One region of the Desulfovibrio diazotrophicus genome, then DNA from elsewhere that is predicted to be linked to it. Evidence: predicted binding sites of a transcription regulator. Region 1 holds the regulator's gene; the other holds the start of a gene.
The links. The regulator sigma-54, encoded in region 1, starts transcription at its own class of promoters, with help from an activator protein. The targets are predictions, from matches to a motif close to CTGGCACGGNNNNTGCTT.
Positions count from the first base shown of each region.

Region 2: a site for sigma-54 is predicted at 4,689-4,706, ahead of flgB (flagellar basal body rod protein FlgB). Genes of this name have one in related genera too.

Region 1 is NZ_OX346397.1:403,891-410,608, forward strand. It holds gene J7I12_RS01720 (phosphoribosylformylglycinamidine synthase subunit PurQ) at 28-837, opposite strand; gene pyrG (CTP synthase) at 1,097-2,752, shown strand; gene rpoN (RNA polymerase factor sigma-54) at 3,022-4,449, shown strand; gene hpf (ribosome hibernation-promoting factor, HPF/YfiA family) at 4,504-5,043, shown strand; gene rapZ (RNase adapter RapZ) at 5,211-6,140, shown strand; gene J7I12_RS01745 (PTS sugar transporter subunit IIA) at 6,175-6,648, shown strand; gene J7I12_RS01750 (PTS sugar transporter subunit IIB) at 6,650-6,718, shown strand, end outside.
Region 2 is NZ_OX346397.1:536,947-543,664, forward strand. It holds gene tilS (tRNA lysidine(34) synthetase TilS) at 1-1,236, opposite strand, end outside; gene J7I12_RS02285 (hypothetical protein) at 1,386-1,721, opposite strand; gene hemA (glutamyl-tRNA reductase) at 1,721-3,013, opposite strand; gene ccsA (cytochrome c biogenesis protein CcsA) at 3,027-3,854, opposite strand; gene J7I12_RS02300 (precorrin-2 dehydrogenase/sirohydrochlorin ferrochelatase family protein) at 3,841-4,527, opposite strand; gene flgB (flagellar basal body rod protein FlgB) at 4,842-5,255, shown strand; gene flgC (flagellar basal body rod protein FlgC) at 5,280-5,717, shown strand; gene fliE (flagellar hook-basal body complex protein FliE) at 5,753-6,199, shown strand; gene fliF (flagellar basal-body MS-ring/collar protein FliF) at 6,485-6,718, shown strand, end outside.

The DNA of each region.
Region 1 (6,718 bases):
CTCATGGCCCGCAACGCGGCGCAAAACTTACAGCTCACGCAGATAGCGCACAGCATTGACGAAAAGCAGCGTGCCCGGCGGGTCCAACTCACCCCTGGTCCAGCCCGGGTGGTTGGTGACATGGTGAAATGCCTCAGGGTGGGGCATAAGGCCCAGCACGCGGCCGGTGGGATCCGTGAGGCCGGCGATGGCCAGGGCCGATCCATTGGGGTTATAAGGATATTCCTGGGTGGGCAGGCCTGTCTTTGGGTCGGCGTACTGCAGGGCGATAAGGTTTTCTTTCTGCAGGCGGCTCAGGCAATCCGCGTCGCGGGGCACCAGCTTGCCCTCGCCGTGGCGCACGGGCATGGCCAGGGGGGGCAGGCCTTTGGTGAACACGCAGGGGCTTTGGGCGTTGGGCGCAAGGCGCACCCAGCGGTCTTCAAAGCGGGCGGAGTCGTTGTGTCCCAGCGAGACCTGGCGTTCGAAGCGGTGGCCGTCCAGGGCGGGCAGCACGCCCAGCTTGACCAGCAGCTGAAAGCCGTTGCAGATGCCCAGCACCAGCTTGCCGGCCTCAAGAAAGCGGTCCAGTTGCTCCCGCAGGGGCACGCCCGCAGCGTCTTCAAGGTAGCGCCAGCGCATAACGGCGGTCTGGGCCGCGCCCAAATCGTCGCCGTCCAGAAAGCCACCGGGAAAAATAAGGAAGTGATAGTCGTCCAAGTGGACCTTGGCGGCCACCAGGTCGGAAAAGTGCACCACGTCGGCCCGGTCGGCTCCGGCCAGGCGGGCGGTGTGGGCGGTTTCCAGATGCGAATTGGTGCCGTAGCCGGTGATGACCAGCGTATTGACCGTGCCCATGCGGGGAAAGCCTCCTTGACAAACAGCGCCGCCTGCCGACCCCTGCCGGCGACGGCATACGGCAGCGGGGCCCGGCGCGGCCGGCCCGCCGCAAGCGCGGGAGGGGGCCCCGTACGGGATGCCCGTCTGCATGGGGAATACCACACTACGTACCTTGCTTTGGATAGTCAATGCTGGCAAAAAAAATCGTCTTGGTGTATGTAGACGAAGATGTGCTTGGGGATGTGCCTTGGCACGCCACAATCAAGGTTGAGAGGCCATGAAAACAAAGTATATTTTTGTGACGGGCGGTGTGCTTTCGTCACTGGGCAAAGGCCTGGCGGCCGCTTCCCTGGGCGCGTTGCTGCAGACGCGCGGGCTGACGGTCACCATCCAGAAGCTGGACCCGTACATTAACGTGGACCCCGGCACAATGAACCCTTTTCAGCACGGCGAAGTCTTTGTCACCGACGACGGCGCCGAAACCGACCTGGACCTGGGCCACTATGAGCGCTACCTCAACGTGCCCATGTCCCGCAAGAACAACACCACCTCCGGGGCCATTTACAACCACGTCATTGCCAAAGAGCGCCACGGCGACTATCTGGGCGCCACGGTGCAGGTGATTCCCCACATCACCGATGAGATTAAGAGCGTGGTGCTTTCGCTGGCTGAAGGCGATGACGCGCCAGACGTGGCCATCATCGAAATCGGCGGCACCGTGGGCGACATTGAAGGCCTGCCTTTTCTGGAGGCCATCCGCCAGCTGCGTTCGGAGCTGGGCCGCGACAATTGCCTGAACATCCACCTCACCTTGGTGCCCTACCTGCGCACGGCGGGTGAGCACAAGACCAAGCCCACCCAGCACAGCGTCAAAGAGCTGCTCTCCATCGGCATTCAGCCGGACATCATCCTCTGCCGCTGCGAGCAGAGCATCCCCGAAGAGCTGCGCCGCAAGATCGCCCTGTTCTGCAATGTGGACCAGGACGCCGTGTTCTCTTCGGTGGACGTAAACAACATTTATGAAGTGCCCCTCAAGTTTTATGAGGAGGGCTTTGACCAGAAAGTGGCCATCATGCTGCGCCTGCCCGCGCGCAATGCCCACCTGGAAGCCTGGGAAAAGCTGGTCAGCGATTGCGCCAATCCCAAAGGCCAGGTAACCATTGCCATTGTGGGCAAGTATGTGGATCTGAAGGAAGCCTACAAGAGCCTGCACGAGGCGCTCATCCACGGCGGGGTGGCCAACCGGGTGGATGTGGAGCTGCGCTACGTCAATTCAGAAAATGTGACCGAGGCCAATGCCGCCGGGCACTTTGAGGGCTGTGACGGCATCTTGGTGCCCGGAGGTTTCGGCTACCGGGGGGTGGAGGGCAAAATTGCGGCCATCCGCTACGCGCGGGAAAAGGGCGTGCCTTTCTTCGGCATTTGCCTTGGCATGCAGTGCGCCGTCATTGAATTTGCCCGGCACGTGGCCGGGTTGGAAGATGCCAATTCCGAGGAATTTAACCCTCTTTCCGACCACAAGGTCATTTACCTCATGACGGAATGGTACGACTTCCGTACCAAGAACGTGGAGCGGCGCGACGCCGGCAGCGACAAGGGCGGCACCATGCGCCTGGGCGCGTACCCCTGCAAGCTGCTGCCCGGCACCAAGGCGCACGATGCCTACAAAAAAGACCTGGTGGAGGAGCGCCACCGCCACCGCTACGAGTTCAACAACGCTTTTCGCGAGATGTTCGGCCAGAAGGGCATGGTCTTCAGCGGTACGGCTCCGGACGACTCACTGGTGGAAATCATTGAGCTGCCGGACCATCCCTGGTTTCTGGGCTGCCAGTTCCATCCGGAATTCAAATCCCGGCCCATGAACGCGCACCCTTTGTTCCGCGAGTTTATCGGCGCGGCCAAAAAATACGCCAAGGGACACGGCAGGAGCTGAGCTTCGGCCTTTGCGCCCGGCTTGTACAGGGCCGTTCCGTGAAGGGCCGCGCGGCGTCGCGCCTTTCGCGGAACGGCTTTTTTGGCGCCAAAGGGCGGCTTGGGCTGTGACGTGCAGCGTCCCTTGGCGGCGACTGGGCCACCAAATCGCGGGGGCGGTCCATTGCGCCCGCACAACTGCTGGCTATTGCATAATTTTTATAGCTGTGGCACATTCCTTGTAAACAAAAATCAGGTAGTTTTCTCGTCGCTTGAGGGCGGAAGGGACACATGGCACTGGAACTTCGGCAGCAACTAAAGCTGGCACAACAATTGGTGATGACCCCGCAACTGCAGCAGGCCATCAAATTGTTGCAGCTCTCTCGTCTGGAACTTCTGGAAACGGTCCAGCAGGAGCTGGTGGAAAACCCGTTTCTGGAGGAATCCGGCGGCGAAGAGGCCGGGCCGGAAACCGTGGCCGAAGACGGGCGCGAACCCGTGGCCGAAGAGGTCTATGACCGTGAGCTGGCCAAGGACGCCGACTGGGAAGATTATCTGGGTGAATTTGCCAGTACCCCCCGCCTGTCGCAGTCCCGCGAGTACGAGGCCGCCGAAGAAATTTCGCCCTTGGAGGCCCGCTACGCCGCCAAGCCCACCTTGGAAGGCCACCTGCTCTGGCAGCTCCGGCTTTCGCAGTTGACCGACGCACAGAAGGCCATTGGCGAGGTGATCATCGGCAACCTTTCTTCATCGGGCTATTTGCAGGCCAGCGTGGAGGAAGTGGCGGAGATGGCCCACGCCGCGCCCGACGAGGTGCGCGCCGTTCTTGAAAAGGTGCAGCATTTTGACCCTGTGGGCGTGGCCGCCCGGGACGCGCGGGAGTGTCTGCTGGTGCAGATCCGCAATCTGCACTATGACCGCGACCCCATCCTTGTGGAGTTGGTTACATCCCACCTGGAAGATCTGGAGGCAAAACGTTACAAGCCCCTGCTGCGCAAGTTCAAGCTGGATATGGAAGGCCTGCGGGAGTATCTGGACATCATCCAGAGCCTGGACCCGCTGCCCGGCGCCAGCTTTGGCGGGGGCGAGCCCACCTATGTGAGCCCGGACGTTTTTGTCTACAAAGTGGGCGATGAGTTTGTGATCCTGCTCAATGAGGATGGTTTGCCGCAGCTGCAGCTTTCGGCCATGAGCGGGATGGATCTGACCGCCGCTTCGGAGAAGGAAAAGGAATACTGTTCCGAAAAAATCCGCTCCGCTTCCTGGCTGATTAAAAGCCTTTACCAGCGCCAACGGACCCTGTATAAAGTGATGGAGAGCATTGTGCGTCACCAGCGGCCTTTTTTTGAAGAGGGCGTCACCAGGCTGGCCCCGCTCATCCTCAAGGACATTGCCGACGATATCGGCATGCACGAGTCCACGGTAAGCCGCATCACCACCAACAAATATGTGGCTACGCCCCACGGCATTTTTGAACTGAAATTTTTCTTCAACAGCGGGCTGGAACTGGACGACGGCAGCCAGGTGGGCTCTGAAAGCGTCAAGGCGCTGATTAAAAAATTTATTGCGGATGAAGACCCCCACGCGCCCTTGAGCGACGAACGCATCGGCGAAATGCTCAAAGAGCGCCTCAAGGTCAACATCGCCCGACGCACGGTGGCCAAATACCGCACCGCTCTCGATATTCCTTCTTCATCACGGCGCAAGGAGCACTTTTAGGCCCCTGTCTGGTCCGGCCTTAAGCGCCCCGGCGCCCCACACCAGGAGGACTTCATGAACATCTCCTTCGCCTTCAAAAACTTCGACGCCTCCGACCATCTGAAAAAATACGCTCGCCGCCGCATGGAAAAGCTGGGGCGGTTTTTTGGCAAATCCGCCGGTCTGGACGTGGCCGTGGTGCTGACCGTGGACAAATTCCGCCATCGCTGCGAGGTTACCGTCACCGGCGAGGGCCTGCACATTAATGCTTCAGAACAGACTTCGGACATGTACGCCGCCATTGACCTGGTGACGGACAAGGTGGAAGCCCAGATCAAGCGTCAGGTTTCACGGGTCAAGGAGCAGCGCCGCAAGGCCCGCAACGCCGAAGTGGACGTGTTTACCTATACCGTGGACGCCGAAGGCGAGGCCCCGCAGCCTGTGGAGGGTACGGACCGGCTGGCCACAAAACCCCTGCATCTGGATGAGGCGCTCATGCAGCTGGATTCCATCGGTAGTGATTTTCTGGTCTTTTTTAATGCGGAGAACAGCCGTATCAATGTGGTTTATCGTACGCGCGCCAGCGGGTATGCGTTGATTGATCCCGTATTATAGGCGCAAGTGCTTCCTGGGCGGGGCTTTCCTCCGTCCGAAGTAAGCCTTTTGCAGGGGCCGCTCGGTTGGAGCGGCCCCACGCGGCTGCATACGGCGGGTTTCCCTGCAGCGGCAGGCGAGAGATCGGGGCGGCCGTGGACGAACCGGCCTTGCCGCGAGAGGGCGTTATGAGCAAAACCGTAGCGGCGGCTGCCGCCTCCACATCCACAAGTGCGCCGGCCTCTGCGCCGGTGCGGGTCTGCGTGGTTACGGGGCTTTCCGGTGCGGGCAAGAGCACCGCGCTGAAAGTGTTTGAAGACATGGGGCACTTTGTGGTGGACGGCCTGCCCGCCAGCCTGGCGCCGGAAATGGCGGCCATGATGTCCCGCCCTTCAATGAGCCATTTTCAGGGCATTGCGCTGGGCATGGACCTGCGGCAAAGCACTTTTCTGGACGACCTGAACGCCTCGCTGGAGGCCCTGGCCGCGCAGAGCATTCGCCCCACCTTGCTGTTTCTGGAGGCCTCGACGCAGGAGCTTATGCGCCGGTACGCCACCACCAGGCGGCCCCACCCCCTGGAGCGGGAGGGCATGGGCCTGGAGGCGGCCCTCAAGGCGGAGCGCGACAAGCTGCGTCCTTTGCGGGAGCTGGCCGATCTGGTGGTGGATACTACGCGGTTTTCCATCCATGACCTGCGCAGAGCCATTCAGAAGCGCTGGGGCAGCAGCCGGGGCAGACTGCGGGCCATCCGGGTCAATGTCATTTCCTTCGGCTTCAAGTACGGCGTACCGCGTGAGGCGGATTTGGTTTTTGACCTGCGCTTTTTGCCCAATCCCTATTTTCTGGAAAATCTGCGCCCCCTCTGCGGCCGGGACAAGCCCGTGGCCGACTACGTTTTTGCCACGCCCCAGGCGCGGGAATTTCGCGCCAAGTTGTTGGACCTGCTGTTTTTCATGTTGCCGCTCATGGAAACAGAAGGGCGTTACAGGGTGACCATTGCCGTGGGTTGCACCGGCGGCCGCCATCGCTCTGTGGCCATGGCCGAGGCCCTGTGGCAGGCGCTCCGGCAGGCGGACTATCCGGCCTCTCTTGAGCACCGGCATCTTGAACTTGGTTGAAAAAGCTGGCACGCTCAGCCCTGCGAGGTTTGTCATGACGGACGAAAATACTGCAAACGTCGAAAACGGCGAGCAGGACGCCGGCGGTCGGGTCGGCGTTATTGTGGTTTCCCATGCCGACTACGGTTCGGCCATGCTCCGCACGGCGGAATTTATTCTGGGGCCGCAGAGCGACTGTTGCTCCATTAGTGTGGACGTGGCCCACGAAGTGTCCGAAACCGTGCGCCGTCTGGACGACGCAGCCCAGCGCCTGGACAAGGGTGCCGGCGTCATTGTGCTTACGGATATGTTTGGCGGCACGCCTACCAATCTGGCCCTTTCACTGTTGGCCACCCACAAGGTGGAGGTGGTCACGGGGGTGAACTTGCCCATGCTCCTCAAGGTCTTTACGTCACGGGACAAGGAGCTGGAAGAACTGGCCCAGCTGGCCGGTGAAGCCGGGGCCAAGGGCATTGTGGTGGCGGGCAGCATGCTGCGCAACAAACCTCGTGACAAGAATGCCGGTTAGTATGTGGTTTCGGGTGGACAACCGGCTGGTGCACGGACAGGTTATTGAGGCGTGGCTGCCCTATACGGGG
Region 2 (6,718 bases), 130 kb from region 1:
TTGGCGCGGTTTTTCGGGGGGCGGCGGGGCGCAAAAGCGCACGCCGCCCTTGACTATGCGGGCGCTGACGCCGCCGGGCAGCTGGAAGAGGCTCTGCCCTCGGCCCTGGATCAGGGCCGCATCCAGGGCCAGCAGGGTACGGGCTCTGGCCTGTCCGTCGGTTTGCGCAGCTGTTCGGGGGTGGGGTGGCGTGGAGGCGAAGGTTTGGCCCATAGTGGGCAGCGCGTCGCTGTGCAGATGGGCAGGGGCGGAGCCGTCGGCTTTCGCGTCGTCAGTCAGGCCGGCAAGCGCTCCAGCCGCCCTGCCGTCCGGCGTGGCGTCCGGCGCAGCGTCTGCGCTTCCGCACAGGCGGCGTACGGCCCGCAGATACAGGCGCAGGCGCGCCGCTGGGTGCAGCGGCTGCAGCAAAGCCGGGGGCAGGTATACCTGGCGGCCCGCCGCAGCGCTGCTTTCCTGCCAGGGGCAGTTGGCCAGGGCCGCGTCCGTCTGCTGCCGCCAGTAGTCGGCGTCCTGCTGCGCCAGTTGCCAGAGGCTGCCCAGGCTGCGGTCCAGGGAAGGGTTTTCCGCCCGCAGCAGGGGCAAAACCGTATGCCGCAGGCGGTTGCGGAGGAAGCGCGTGTCGTGGTTGCTGGCGTCCTCGCGCCAGGTCAGGCCGCACAGTCGCAAAAGTTGGCGCAGGGCGGCGGGGTCCGTGTGCAGCAGGGGGCGGAGCAGGCGGCGCGCGTCGTCGCGGGCGGGCATGCCGCCCAGGGCGGGCCAGCCCGCACCCCGCAGCAGACGCAGCAGCACGTCTTCGCTCAGATCTCCGGCGTGGTGCCCCAGGGCAATAAAATCCGCCCCGCAGGCCTGCCGTTCTTCTTCCAGCAGGGCATAGCGCAGACGGCGGGCCGCGTCTTCCAGTCCGCGTCCTTCCCGTGCGGCCAGCCCACGCACGTCCGCCTGCCGGATGCGGCAAGGCAGGCCCAGACTGTGGGCCATATACCGGGCCTGGGCGGCGTCGGCTTCGGCTTCCGGGCGCAGGCCGTGATCCACGCTCAGGCCGTGCAGACGCAGGTCCAGTCGGGGGGCCAGGGCGTGCAGCACCACGGCCAGGGCCGTGGAATCCGCCCCGCCGGAAAGGCCCAGTACCAGAGAAACCCCGCGCGGCAAGGCCAGCGCGCCGCGACAGAAGCGCTCCACCTCAAGGCAGAGGCGGGCGGCGACGGGCGGCAGGGACTGCAGGGTCAGGGGCGTCATGCCATGTTTCCGGTCAGGGGCGAGGACGGCAAGGTTGTGATACTTGGGGCGCCAGACCCGGCTGCGGACGTGAAGGCCGCCTGGGCGGCAGCATTCGCCCTAGGGAGGCGGGCGCGGCAACGTGGTTCGGAAGGGCGCGGGGAGTGCGGTCAGGCATCGCTGACGGCATCATTGAGCAGGCGCTCCAGCCATGCGATCATGTGCTCACGCAGGGCCGGACCGGCATAGTGCACGCAGTCGCAGCGCAGCCGTCCGCGTGCCCGCACCAGCAGTTCCAGGCGCAGGGACGTTTCTTCCAGTTCCAGGCCCATGACGTAGGGGCCGCAGCTTTCCGCGTGTTCCCGCTGCAGGGGGGAGAGCAGGTCGTCGGGCGGGGGCAGCCAGTACAGGCCGTCCATGCCCGCAGCCAGGCCCATCTGCGTAAGCAGGGATTGCAGACGCGCGGTTTCCTTTTCCGTCAGATCGTCCACGGCGTACCAGCGCATCACTGTTCCTCCATGTACTTACAGTCTGTTTTGTCCAGACCGAAGACCCGGCGCGTCAGGCTGATGCGCTGGCCGTTGCCTTCCTGGGCCATGCCCCCGTTTTTGAGAAACATGATGGGGTCGTGGTTCATCTTGCGCACCAGGGAGCCTACCAGGGCCTCCAGAGCCTCGCGGGTTTCCTCATCCACCGGGCCCAGGCGTTTGAGCGTCTTGGCCAGCTCTTCCTGCGCCATGCGTTCGCTGCGTTCGATAAGCGCCACAATGGTGGGCTGCACGTCCAGCGAAGACAGCCAGTGAGAGAAGGCCAGCACTTCCTCATTGACGATTTCCGCCGCTTTGGCGGCCTCGTCTCGGCGGGAGGCCAGGTTTTCTTCAACTACTTCTTTAAGGTCGTCGATATCGTAGAGGTAAACGTTGTCGAGGCCGTTGACGTCCGGGTCGATATCGCGGGGCACGGCAATGTCAATGAAGAACATGGGCCGGTTTTTACGGGCCTTGAGCACGGCGCGGATGTCGCGGGCGCGGATGATGGGCTCCTGCGAACCCGTGGAGGTGATGATGATGTCCACGCTGGTGAGGTGTTCGGCCATGCTGTCAAAGGGTACAGCGCGGCCTTGAAACTGGCGGGCCAGCTCCTGACCGCGAACCAGGGTGCGGTTGGCCACCAGAATTTCGTCAATGCCCGCCTGCAGCAGGTGCATGGCGGCCAGCTCGGCCATTTCGCCCGCGCCCACCAGCAGGGCCTTGTGCCCGTGCATGTCGCCGAAGATGCGTTTGGCAAGCTCCACGGCGGCATAGCTGATGGATACAGCGCTGGAGGCCACGGCCGTTTCGGTGCGCACGCGTTTGGCCACAGAAAAGGCCTTGTGCAGCAGCCGGTTGAGGATGACGCCCGTGGCGTGGCTCTGCACGGCTTTGCGGTAGGCGGTCTTGAGCTGCCCCAGAATCTGCGGCTCGCCCAGCACCATGGAATCAAGGCTGGAAGCCACGGAAAACAAATGCCGCACTGCCTCCAGATTCTTGTGCACATAGACATAGGGGGCCAGCTCTTCCACCCTGGCGCCGCGCGCGCCGGCCCAGCATTCCAGCATCTGGCCGGGCACGTCGCCCGTGCCCGCCGCCAGCAGCTCCACGCGGTTACAGGTGGAGAGTATCACGCTTTCGCTCACCGCGCCCGTACAGGGCAGGGCCCAGTGCTCAGGGTCGCAGCAGTTGACCAGGGCAAAGCGTTCGCGCACGTCAACACCGGCCGTGCGGTGGTTCAGGCCCACAAGAAAGATGTCGCAGTCCATAGCTATAGCCCAGTCAGCGCCGGATAAAGGCGTGGTGCGTTTCCATAAAGGTGTTGACCACCACAATGGAAAAAAGACAGAGGATGAAGATGAACACCGCCAGCTGCGCCGGTTTGCGGCCCCGCCAGCCCTTGGTGATACGGTTGTTGAACAGCACGGACAAAAGCGCCCAGATGACGATGCTGACAACCTCCTTAGGGTCGCCGGTCACCACGCCGCCGAACACGGGCTTGGCCCAGATAAGCCCCGCCACAATGCCCAGCGTGTAGAGTGGAAAGGCCGTGAGCACGGTAAGGGCGTTGATCCTGTCCAGCATGGACAGGGCGGGCATGTCCTGCCAGAAGCCTTTGACCGATTGCTTGCTCTTGATGCGGCCTTCCATAAACAGGAACAGCGCTCCGGCGGCAAAGGCCAGGGCCAGCAGGGCCAGACTCAGAAAGAGCGCGCCGATGTGCAGGGCGTAGAAGGGCGCCTTGAGCGAAGGCGGCACAGGCACTACGGCCCCCAGATAGGGGGCGGACATGGCAAAAAGCATGAGCCCCAGCGGCGCGGCGAAAACCAGGGGAACTTCCTGCTTGAGCTTGCCCCAGGCCGCTATGCCGCAGAGCACCACAAACCAGGCCATGAGCTGCAGATAGGCCCCCAGGCTCAGGCCGCCGGGCAAAGCCCGGTGAAAACCCAGAACCAGCATGCCGGTCTGGCACAGAAAACCGGCCACGGCCAGCCAACAGCCCGTACGCCGCCAGAGGGCGCTGCGCGCCAGCATGCCGGCAATGCCCGCCGTACTGGCCAGGCCATAGAGCAGCAGGGTGACGCCGGTGGAAATTTCAGGGGAGATCATGCAACAACTCCGCTAGATGCGCGTGCAGGGCCGGCGGCAGCGCTTCCTGCAGCCAAAGGCGGCAACGTTCCGTTTCGTTCCGCTCCAGCCACTGCTGCAAAGGGGATTCCGCCAGCTTACGGAATAATAGGGTATTCTGCCCTGTTTCCGCGCCCAGGGCAAGGATCAAAGGTCGCAGCCGCCCCATAAGGACGGCCATGCGCGCGCGCGGGACCAGCCAGGTTTCCAGCTCTCCCCGCCAGCGTCGGGCCAGGGCCGGGCTGGCTCCGCCGGTGGAAAGGGCTACGCCCAGAGGGGGGCGGCGGGCCACGGCGGGTGCCTGAAAGCCGCCTTCCTCCGGCGCGCTGGCACAGTTGCAGAGCACGCCTGCCCGACGGCACCAGGCGGCCACGCGGCGGTTTTCCGCGGTACTATTCGTGGCGGCAAAAACCAGAACGCGGCCCGCCACATCCTTTTCCGTGCAGGCGCGCCGGGCAAAACACACCCGTGCGTCGCGCAGCAGGGGGGCAGCGGCTGCCGCGGGCGGGGCCGTATCCAGCACCAGCACCGAGGCCGGGCCGCAGTCCAGCAGGCCCGCAAGTTTGCGCCTGCCCACCTGCCCCAGGCCCACCACCAGACAATGGCGGCCCTCCAGAGCGAGAAAAACGGGGTAGAGCGGAGCATTGTGCGTCATGGCGACCCTGGGTTGGCAGAAGAGCTGCAGCCGTAAGGGTAGCGCACGAAGCGCCGTTTGCAAAGGGGCGGGCCGTCAGCATCCTGACGGCGACAATCGTTCAGCCCGGATTGGGTTGTAAATTTGTCTATAATATACTGTTATTATATGAAAAAATATTTTAGGCACATCCTTTGCTTACTGGCGGCAAGCGTCTTTGCAGACCCTGCGGGCACAGACAGCCCTGCCGTAGTGTACGCGGGACAGCGCCTGAGGGTTTTGTAAAAAATTCAAGTATAACTTGAAATATGTACCGGGAAGATGCGGGAGGAACCATGAAGACCCTGTTTTCCATGCCCATAAATCTGACGGGCAAGGTCATGGACATGCAGTTGCAGCGGCAGAATATCATTGCCGGCAACATCGCCAACGTGGAAACCCCGCGCTACAGGCCGCGCGAGCTGACTTTTGAAAAAGAGCTGCAGGCGGCTCTGGGCCTGGATGCCGAAGGCAAACTGAGCCTCACCAGCAAGGCCCACATGCCCACGGCCTTTGACCCCAATACCTTTGGACCGGAATGGGACAAAGAGCTCAAGCCCCGCGTCATCCACGGCGAGGACAGGGTCAATATTGATAAAGAAATGGCCCGGCACGCCAAAAACCAGCTGCAATACACGGCGTTGACCCAGATCATGGCCAAGTCTTTTGAAGGGATCAGCTCCGTCATTCAGGACGGCAAGCAGGTGTAACGCCGCGCTTGAGGGAGGTTAGTCATGGATTTTCTTACAGCATTCGACATCAGCGCTTCGGGCCTTGCAGCGGACCGCACGCGCATCAATACCATTTCCATGAACCTGGCCAACGCCAAAACCACCCGCACGCCCCAGGGCGGCCCTTACCGGCGGCGCAGCGTGCTGCAGCAGACCGCGGATGTGGATGATCCCTTTTCCATCCATATGCGTTCGGCTCTGGACCGGGAGGTCAAAGGCGTGCGCGTTATGGCCGTGACCGTAGACAACCGCCCGCTCAAGCGCGTCTACGAACCGGGGCACCCGGATGCCGACGCTCAGGGATATGTGTCCTACCCGGACATCAACGTGGTGGAGGAGATGGCCAACCTCATGACCGCCCAACGCAACTATGAGGCCAACGTCACCACGGCGGAGGCGCTTAAGGGCATGTACGTCAAGGCTCTGGAAATAGGCAAATAACGCGGTATGCCGCCGCGCCGGACGGAGAAAAGCATATGAGCATCCAGACAGTGGGCATGCGGGCGTACAGCGACGCCCTGCGGCATTTCACCCAGGTGCAGAGTTCGTTGCAGCAGGGTGCGCCCGTGAGCAGCGAAACCCTTTTTGCCAAAACTCTGGACCAGAGCCTTTTGCGCGACACCGTGGACAAAGGGGAAAATTTCGGCGCGCAGGCCGACTTCATCGCCTATCCCACCCAAGCCCACACGCCCGCAGCTCCGGCCAACAGCTTTACAGACACGGCCAAACAGTCCCTCAACCGCGTCAATGAGCTGCAGCAGGCCAAAGATCAGGCTATTGTGGACTTTGCCTCGGGCCGCAACCAGAATGTGCACGAGCTTATGATCACCATGCAGAAATCCAGCCTGGCCATGAAGCTCACCACCGCCGTGCGCGGCAAGGTGCTGGAAGCGTACAAAGAACTTTCCAAAATGCAGTTCTGACGCCATCTTTCATGCTTCTTCACACACGGTAAGGCGGCCCCGCCATCCTCCGGTGGGCGTCGCCTTTTTTGCGTGCGGCTGCGAGCTGATCCAGCAGCGAGGCGAGGGCCGCCCTGTCGGGATTTTTCAGAAGGCCTGGCGTGTTGGCGCATAAAGGTTGCTGCGCGTTGCCTTAAAGGTGATCTGCTCTAGGAAATTGCCGTATTTTGGCACAAAGATTGCTTAATAATTGCCGGACACGCCTTGGTGTCGAAAAATTAGCGCACCCCTGCGCAGGAGCGGACCATGCCGGCTTTTCTTACCCAACTCCTGGCCTCCTTCAAAAATTTCTGGACGCGCCTGCAGACATGGCAGCGTTTTGCCCTTTTGGGCGGCATAACGGCCCTCATGGCCGGGGCCCTGGGCCTTTCGGTCTGGCTGAGCCGGCCGGACTACCGCGTGCTCTATTCCAACCTGGGACCCGAAGACGCCGGCGTGGTGCTCAAGGCTCTGCAGGCCGACAAAGTTCCCTATAAAATT